DNA from 2 places in the Streptomyces sp. R41 genome. Region 2 is predicted to be linked to the other one. Evidence: riboswitches for the same ligand, from Rfam matches in the RefSeq annotation. Region 2 holds a riboswitch; the other holds the start of a gene.

Evidence for each region. Region 2 has a riboswitch for cyclic di-AMP ahead of AB5J53_RS23325 (M23 family metallopeptidase). Riboswitches for the same ligand answer to the same signal wherever they lie in the genome.
Region 1: it holds a riboswitch for cyclic di-AMP, as region 2 does, so the genes downstream of both, AB5J53_RS28345 (transglycosylase SLT domain-containing protein) here and AB5J53_RS23325 (M23 family metallopeptidase) in region 2, are expected to answer to the same signal.

Annotation. Positions count from the first base shown of each region.
Region 1 covers NZ_CP163443.1:6,182,439-6,186,844, reverse strand. Annotated here, with positions in the region: gene AB5J53_RS28355 (CocE/NonD family hydrolase) at 1-1,420, shown strand, start outside; gene AB5J53_RS28350 (hypothetical protein) at 1,455-1,784, shown strand; cyclic di-AMP (ydaO/yuaA leader) riboswitch at 2,022-2,214, shown strand; gene AB5J53_RS28345 (transglycosylase SLT domain-containing protein) at 2,218-2,967, shown strand; gene AB5J53_RS28340 (HAD family hydrolase) at 2,961-3,788, opposite strand; gene AB5J53_RS28335 (FAD-dependent oxidoreductase) at 4,098-4,406, opposite strand, start outside.
Region 2 covers NZ_CP163443.1:5,095,853-5,100,258, forward strand. Annotated here, with positions in the region: gene AB5J53_RS23315 (PrsW family intramembrane metalloprotease) at 1-138, shown strand, start outside; gene AB5J53_RS23320 (aldo/keto reductase) at 327-1,271, opposite strand; gene AB5J53_RS23325 (M23 family metallopeptidase) at 1,441-2,478, opposite strand; cyclic di-AMP (ydaO/yuaA leader) riboswitch at 2,490-2,646, opposite strand; gene AB5J53_RS23330 (PP2C family protein-serine/threonine phosphatase) at 2,880-4,082, opposite strand; tRNA gene AB5J53_RS23335 (tRNA-Met) at 4,220-4,293, opposite strand; gene AB5J53_RS23340 (dihydrofolate reductase family protein) at 4,387-4,406, opposite strand, start outside.

The DNA.
Region 1 (4,406 bases), 1.1 Mb from region 2:
GCGCGACATGTGGGTGAAGCGCCTGCAGGCGGTCGACCCCTTCGTCCACACCTGGCTGTCCCACCAGACCCGGGACGCTTACTGGCGGCACGGAAGCGTCTGCGAGGACTACGGCGCGATCCGGGCGGCGGTCCTGGCGGTCGGCGGCTGGCACGACCCGTACCGCGACACGGTGCTGCGGCTGGTGGAACACCTTCCGCGGGATCGGGTACGCGGCCTGATCGGCCCCTGGTCGCACCAGTACCCCGACCGGGGCCTGCCGCCCGGCCCGGCGATCGGCTTCCTCCAGGAGACCCTGCGCTGGTGGGACCACTGGCTCCGGGACAAGGACACGGGCGCCCTGTCCACCCCCGTCCTCCGCTCGTACGTGATGGACGCGCACCCCCCGGCGACGGTGTACCCGGAGCTCCCCGGCCGCTGGGTGGGCGACCCCGCCTGGCCCTCTCCCTCCGTCACCCCCGTCTCGTACGCGCTCCAGGGCGACCCCGTGCTGATCCGCTCACCCCAGCACACAGGTGCGGACGCGGGCCGCTTCTTCCCCCTCGGGAACGACTCGGACCTGCCTCCGGACCAGCGGGAGGAGGACGCGCGATCCGCCTGCTTCGAGTTCGAAGTACCGGAGGAGACCTGGGTGTTGGGCCGCCCGAGAGTCCGGCTGCGGCTGACGTCCTCGGCTCACCGGGGCCAGGTGATCGCCCGCCTCTGCGACGTGGCCCCCCACGGAGCCTCGACACTCGTCACCCGGGGTGTGCTGAACCTGTCATCGCGCCATGGTCGTGACCAGGCGGTTCCCTGGAAACCAGGTGCTACGGAGGAGGTGGTCTTCGACCTGAACGGCATCGGCTACGCCTTCCCGCCGGGCCACCGCATCCGCCTCTCCGTCTCCTCCGCGTACTGGCCCTGGATCTGGCCGCAGCCGGGCTCGGAGGCCGGCTTCGCCCTGGACCCGATGGGCAGCACGCTGGAACTCCCGGTCAGGGCACGGGAGTCGACGTCCGCCATCACTTTCGAGGAACCGGAGCAGTCCGAACCGCTGGGGGTGGTCGTCCCGACGACGCTGGACGAACCCCGCCCGGAGCGCCTGGTGGTCCGCGACGTGGCTGCCAGCGCGTGGCGCCTGGAGGTCGACCCGCGCTACGGCGGCACCCGCGTGTACCCCGACGGTCTCGAATTCACCGAGAACGCGCTGGAGACGTACACCATCAAAGACTCCGCCCCTCTGTCCGCTCGCGCCCGCTCGACGTGGTCGGTCCGGTTGCACCGCCCGGACCTACCCTGGGACGCGCGCATCTCGACGACCTCCGAAATCACCTGCGACGCCGAGGACTTCATCACCTCCAACGAGGTGATCTGCAAGGACGGCGACGAGGTGGTCTTCCACCGGACCTGGGAGAAGCGGATCCCCCGAACGGCGGGCTAGAAGGGCGAGGGTGCCGTACGGAACCCTGAGGAGCATGGCGCAGACGCGGACCGAGGAATTCCTGATGGACCTCGACGAGGGCATGCTCGCGTACTTCCGCGAGATGGCCCACGAGATGGTCACGCGCTTCGGGATCTCGCGGGCGGAAGCGGTAGCGAGGATCAACAGGGCATACGAAGGGCGGAAGTTCGCGCCGTACCCCGATCTGATGTGCCACGAACTCCCCGAATACTGGGGCTACGGCCTCTACTTCAAGCCCAACGCCGGCCGCCTCCCCGACGACGACCCCGACACGGACCTCTCCGTGTGGGAGGTGCGGCCGGCTCCTCCCCGGCATTCCCCGGTCTGGACGCTCGAAGCGTAATGCCCGAATTGAAAGCATTGCCGCTTTAATGGCCTTGGTCGCGTGAATTGGGTCACGTCCGAGCCGCCCTCGCGCCACACTCCACCACCTCGACTTCCCCTTCGCGAAAGGCAAGTTGAGGATCACATTCCGCCCCAATCGGGCAATTCAACCCTTCCTTTTCCCAGGTTAAAGCGGGCTGAGGCGGGAATTCGGGGCTTGTTCCCGACATGTGCTCTCGCATACGTTCGCCCCGATCCGAGCGGATCGCCGAATCCTGCCGCCGCTCGGAAACCCACCCACCCACGCAAGCACGGCAGGAGCGGGGGACCCAGGTAAGCCGCCGATCCGGACTCCGGAACGGCTAGGGGTGAAGCCGCGCCCAGCGCGCGGCCGGGCACCTCCCGCCCGAACCCGACAGCTCACCTCGCAGGCGCCGGAGAGGAATGTCGTCATGCCCGCACGAGGCAAGCACTACCGCCGCAAGACCAGCAGCCCGTTCACCCGCTGCATGATCGCCGCAGGCACGAGCGGAGCCGCGCTCGTCCTCCCGCTCGTGAGCGCCACCAGCGCGCACGCCGCCCAGCCGACGCAGGCGCCGCAGGTCACGAAGGCCGCCGCAGTCACGATCACCGACGTCCAGCTCGTCACCTACAAGGTGGTCGCGGGCGACACCCTGTCCAAGATCGCGCAGAAGTACCCGCAGAGCGGCGGCTGGAAGAAGCTGTACGACGCCAACCGCGCGGTGATCGGTGCGAACCCGTCGGTCCTCCCCCCGGGCCTGACGCTGACGGTGGGCACGAAGACCGTGAAGCTGGGCTCGACGACCAAGGCGAGCACCAAGTCCGCGACGACGGCCACTCCCGCCTCCGTGAAGACGTACGCCAACAACCTCGACGGCTGGATCAAGCAGTCGCTGGACATCATGGGCAAGGCGGGCATTCCGGGCACCTACAACGGCATCCACCGCAACGTCATGCGCGAGTCCTCCGGCAACCCCCGGGCCATCAACAACTGGGACTCCAACGCTGCCGCCGGCATCCCGTCCAAGGGCCTCCTCCAGGTCATCGACCCGACCTTCAAGGCGTACCACGTCCCCGGCACCTCGATGGACCCCTACGACCCGGTCGCGAACATCACCGCGGCGTGCAACTACGCGGCGGCGAAGTACGGCTCGATCGACAACGTCAACGGCGCCTACTGAGACACGTTCTCCCGGGCCCCGAAGAGCCGCTCCAGCACCACCGCGATCCCGTCCTCCTCGTTCGACAGGGTCACCTCGTCGGCCACCGCCTTCAGTTCCGGGTGGGCGTTGGCCATGGCGACGCCGCGGGCGGCCCAGTCGAACATGGGGATGTCGTTGGGCATGTCGCCGAAGGCGAGGGTGGCGGCGGGGCTGAGGCCGAGGTGGGCGGCGGCGAGGGCGAGCCCCGTCGCCTTGGTCACGCCGCATGGCTGGAGTTCGACGGTGCCCGGCCCCGACATGGTGACCGTCGCCAGCGAGCCGACCACTCCCCGCGCCGCCGACGCCAACTCGTCGTCGGACAGGGAAGGGTGACGGAGCAACACCTTGCTGATCGGCTCCGTCCAGAGGTCGTCGCGGCGCGGCACCCGTACCGCAGGCAGCGTCGGATGCGGCATGACATACCCCGGCTCGATGAGCGTCAGGCCGTCCACACCGTCCTGGTCCACCGCCGCGTAGAGCAGCCCGACCTCCGCCTCGATCTTGCCGAGGGCGGTTTCCGCCAGCTCCCTGTCCAGGGTCACCGACCACAGCAGACGGTGCGCCCCGGCGTCGTACAACTGCGCCCCCTGCCCGCACACCGCCAGTCCCTCGCCGCCGAGTTCGTCGAGGAGCGGTCGGACCCTCGGCGCCGGCCGTCCCGTCACCACCAGATGCTGGGCACCCTCGGCCGTGGCTCTCGCCAACGCGGCGCGCGACCGGTCGGAGAGTGTGTCGTCGCCGCGCAGCAGCGTTCCGTCCAGGTCAGTGGCGATGAGTGAATATGCAGTCGGAGCGGCCATGATCCGAAGAATACGGATCGAACGACTCATCGGCCCGGCGTGAACCGGACGACGTCCGGTATCCCGTCAGCAACGCCGTTCACCGCACGGGCGGTTTGGATGGTACTGGCGTTACGGGCCGTACTGGCCGTACGTGGTCCACTTCTGCTCACACCGAGGTGCGCCACCGTGCCCGCGTCCAACGTCGACTCCCAGATGCGCAGTTGGCCTGCCGCGAGCACGCGGGTAGGGCGAGCGTCTTGACCCGCGCGGATGTGATCCGACGGCGAGGGGGCGCACCCATTTGCAAGGGCGCCCCCTGCCCCCAACTCACGCGTGCGCAGCCACCAAGTGCTTGGCCAACCGCGGTGAAGCGAACTCCGTCCCGCACACGAACCGCATCACCGGCCCGTACGAAGCCGACGCCAGCAACCCCGTGAAGTACAGCCCGGGCACGGACGACCGATATCCCGCGCCGAGTTTCGGCGTACCCCGGCTGACCGCCAGCTCGGTGCGCAGCTCGTGTCCGAGGAAGTCCATCGCGGCGATGTCGACGCGATATCCGGTCGCGGCTATGACGTGGTCGGCGGAGAGCTCCTCGGTCCGGCCCCCGTGGGTCTGGACGGACAGGACGGGGTG
Region 2 (4,406 bases):
GCCCTGTCCTACGCGGCCCGCGCGATGGCCCCGGTGGTCCCGGTACCCCCACCGTGGCCCGCCCACGGCTACGCGTACAGCCACCCCTACGGACCCGCGGCCACCCCATATCCCGCGTACAACCCGTACCGCACGTAGTTTTTTTCGCCCCCTCCGCCCCTTCCCGTCCCGTCCCTGGGGGCTGCCGCCCCCAGACCCCCGCTCAAAGGATCGCGCAGTTCCCCGCGCCCCTTTTCAGGGGCGCGGGGAACTGCGCGAACGGGGTCTGGGGCGGAGCCCCAGGGACGGGAATGGGCAGGGGCGGAGGGGGCGAAGAAACCCGGTGGTTACGCCGACGCCTCCGTCAGCTTGCTCAGCTCCCCGTCCGTCAGGACCAGGTCCCCCACCCCCAGCAACGCCGGAAGCTGCTCGGGCGTCCGCGCCGAAGCGATGGGCGCCGCGACCGTGGGCTGGGCTGCCAGCCAGGCGAGGGCGACCGTGGCGACAGGGGCGTCGTGCGCCTGGGCGACCTCGTCGAGGGCGGCGAGCACGCGAAGCCCTCGCTCCGTCTCAAGGTGCTTGGCCGCCCCCTGAGCCCGAGGCGAGTCCACCGTCGTCCCGGGCCGGTACTTGCCGGTGAGGAAGCCCGACGCGAGAGCGTAGTACGGGACGGCCGCGAGGCCGGAGCGGGAGGCGACGTCCCGCAGAGCACCCTCGTACGTGTCGCGCGAGACGAGGTTGTAGTGCGGCTGGAGGGCGACGTATCGCGCGAGCCCCTCGCGGTCGGAGAACTCCAGGGACTCCTGGAGCCGCTCGGCCGAGATGTTGGACGCGGCGATGTGGCGCACCTTGCCGGCCTTCACCAGCTCATCGAGCGCCCCGATGATCTCCTCGACCGGCACCTCGGGCTTGTCGAAGTGCGTGTAGTAGAGGTCGATGTAGTCGGTGCCCAAACGGCGCAGGGACGCGTCGGCCGCGGCCTTGATGTTGGCGCCGGACAGCCCCGGATACTCGGGGTGCTGGCTGACCTTGGTGGCGACCACGACGTCGGAGCGGTTGCCGCGCGCCTTGAGCCACTTGCCGATGATGGTCTCGGACTCGCCGCCCTTGTGGCCCTCGATCCACGCCGAGTAGGAATCGGCCGTGTCGAGGAAGTTGCCGCCGGCGGCCGCGTACGCGTCGAGCACGGCGAAGGACTGGGCCTCGTCGGCGGTCCAGCCGAAGACGTTGCCACCGAGGGACAGCGGGAAGACCTCGAGGTCGGAGGAACCGAACTTGCGCAGAGAAGTCATGTTCAACTTCAACATCCGTACCGGATGGTTATATTCCGGACCCGACTCCGCACCTGGGCCCGCACGCGACTCCGCACACGACGCACACCCGGCTCCGCAAACGCCTGACCGGCAGCCCTGACGTCGGGGGGGTTGCCGTCAGGACCACCGGGGATCAGGAACGTACGTGTCAGGGGTTGAGGCCCTTGCTGCGCAGCCACGCCATCGGATCGATCGCGTCGCCGCCGCCGGGGTGGACCTCCAGGTGCAGGTGCGGCCCGGTGACGTTGCCCGTCGCGCCCACGCGCCCGATCACGTCACCCGTGGCGACCTTCTGGCCCACGCTGACGCTGATCGACGACTGGTGGCAGAACCACAGCTCCGTACCGTCGTCGAGGGTGAGGATCGTGCGGTAGCCGTACGCGCCGGCCCAGCCCGCCTCCGTGACGGTGCCGCTGTGGATCGCCTTGATCAGCGTGCCGGTGGGCGCGGCGAAGTCGAGGCCGGTGTGGTAGCCGGAGGACCACATGGAGCCGGCCTCGCCGAAACGCGAGGTCAGCGTGTACGAGGAGGTGGGCAGCGAGTAGCTCTTGGCGAGCTCGGCGAGACGCTCCGCCTCGGCCTTCGCCTTGGCCTCCTCCTCCGCCTTCTTCTTCGCGGCGGCGGCCTTGGCCGCGGCGTCGTCCTGCTGCTTGGCGGCGAGCGCGACGGCCTGCTTCGCGGCGGCGGCCTCGGCGGCGTCCTGGGCCGCGGTGTCGACCTGGTCCTGCTGCGACTCGGCCTGCTGCATGATGCGGGCGCGCAGCGCCTCGCCCGCGTCGGTGGTGCCCTGCGCGGCGTCGGTGCTGGTCAGACCGGCGCTGGTGAGCGGAGTGGCGGAGCCTTTCGGCGCGCTGGTGCCGCCGTCGGATATCAGGGCCTTGGCGGATTCGGTGACCGACGACAGGTCGGGCAGCGAGATCGACACCGGCGGCTTGCCGGGTGCCGCGGTGGCCATGCCGCCCGCGCCGACGGCCGCGATGACGCCTACGCCGAGAACCGTGGAGCTGCGGGCGAGTCCTCCGCCGCGCTGCTTGCTGACGCGGTGCCGGCCGCGGACGGGACGGACGGAATCCTCGGTGGGGTTCCACTCCTCCCAAGGACCCTCGTCGTTGCCGTACGCGTAGCCGAAGGGCTGTGTGTCGTTGGGCGCGAACGAGGTTTGCTGGGCAGGCCGGTTGGACGCCACGTGGGCGTGCTCCTTTCCTTCCTTCTCGCCTACCGGGTTAGCTGACGGGTTCGGAGCAGGAAGGTCTCCTACGCGCGTCAACCACGGTTTGTTCACCGTGAAAGACGCTCGATTCACCCCAAGTTGGTGGTTCCCCGGTTCCCTTGCGGGATTCGGCGCGTGCGCACGGAGCCGCCTCTTGTGACGGCTGGGACGACCGCGCTGCGTTATCGAACGTTAATAGACCCGGGTACCGGATTCCAAGCTGTTCGGACTGATCGTTAACGCTTTTGGCCAGGACTTTGGGGTCACCACCGGCCTAAATCGGGCGAGTTGACCACGTCGCATAAACATCGATTCAGTTGACGGTGTGTCAGTCGTTATGCGGAGGGACACCGCCCGATCACCCCTCGTGACAACGATCAAGAACGCCGCACGGCAAGCAGTGCCATGTCGTCCGTCGTGCCGTCGCCCGTGTGCCGGCGGACCTCCTCGGCGAGGGCCGCCAGCAGGGCGTCCGGACCGGGGAAGACCCGTCCGGCGAGGCGCGCGGCGGGATCGTAGAAGTCCCCGCACTCGTCGCGGGCTTCGGACAGGCCGTCGGTGTGGAGGAGCAGCGTCGCACCGCGCGGGAACTTGGCCCGCACCGCCCGGTCGGGCCAGGTGCCCAACTCGCCCATGCCGAGCGGCAGTGCGGGATCCTCGGCGTCGAGCGTGACGAGCGTGCCGTCCGCGTGCAGGAGCAGCGGCGACGGATGGCCGCGGTTGACGATCCGTACGACGTCCTCGCCGTGCGGGATCTCCGCGAGTACGGCCGTGGTGAACCCCTCGAAGGCGTCGAGGCCGTCGCGCCGGGTGCCCTCGCGCGCCAGCGCGCGCTCCAGACGCTGCGCGACCGCCTCCAGCGTCGCCTCCTGCTCGGCCGCCTCCCGGAACGCCCCGATGACGACGGCGACGGCGGCCACCGCGCCCATGCCCTTCCCGCGTACGTCGCCCACGACCAGCCGTACGCCGTGCGGGGAGTCCTGCACCGCGTACAGGTCGCCACCGATGAACGCGTCCGCCTGCGCGGCCTCGTACCGCACCGCGACCTCGAGGCCGCCGATCCGCTCGTCGGGTTCCGGCAGCACGGCGCGCTGGGCGGACTCGGCGATCTCCCGGACCGTGGCGAGCCGTGCGTCGCTGCGGCGGACGAGGATGTTGATCACGACGGCCAGGACGCCGGCCGTGGCCACCGTGACCACTTCGGTGACCGAGCCGACGTTCAGGACGATGCTGAGCCTGATGTGGATCGTGAGCACCGCGGCGATGGCCGCGACACCGGTGAGCACCGTGCCGCGCAGCGAGTACAGGGGCGCGGCCACGAGCGGCGCGGCCGTGAAGAGAGGGGACGCGGTGAAGTCCGACGGCGTGAAGTAGTCGTAGAAGGCCCCGACGACGATGAGCAGCGCGGGGAGCGCCCGGACGAAGGCCCGCGCCTTCGAGATCCTGCGCCTGCCCGGGTCCGCGGGGCCGCGGGGCGGGGTGTCATCGAGGCCGGGGTCGGGCACGGGATCGCCGGGCAGCCGTCCACCGGACCGGTCGTACGGGCCCTCGGCCCGCTGCTCGCCTGTTTGCTGCCCCACCCGTCCAGGCTTCCCGGAGCGGGAGCGGGGGGCGACCGGTGTGGACCGACCGGGGGATGTGGGGACGTATGAGGCCGTGGCCGGCAAACACCAAGGGCCGGAACTCGTGAATCCGAGTTCCGGCCCTTGGCCTTCAGTAGCGGGGACAGGATTTGAACCTGCGACCTCTGGGTTATGAGCCCAGCGAGCTACCGAGCTGCTCCACCCCGCGTCGTTGAAACCAGTGTACGCCATCCGCGGGACCCGAAGCACACACGTTTAAACGCGCCCCCGCGCATGCCTCAGCGGCAGGTGTCGGCGGGATTCACAAAAGGTGCCGGTTGG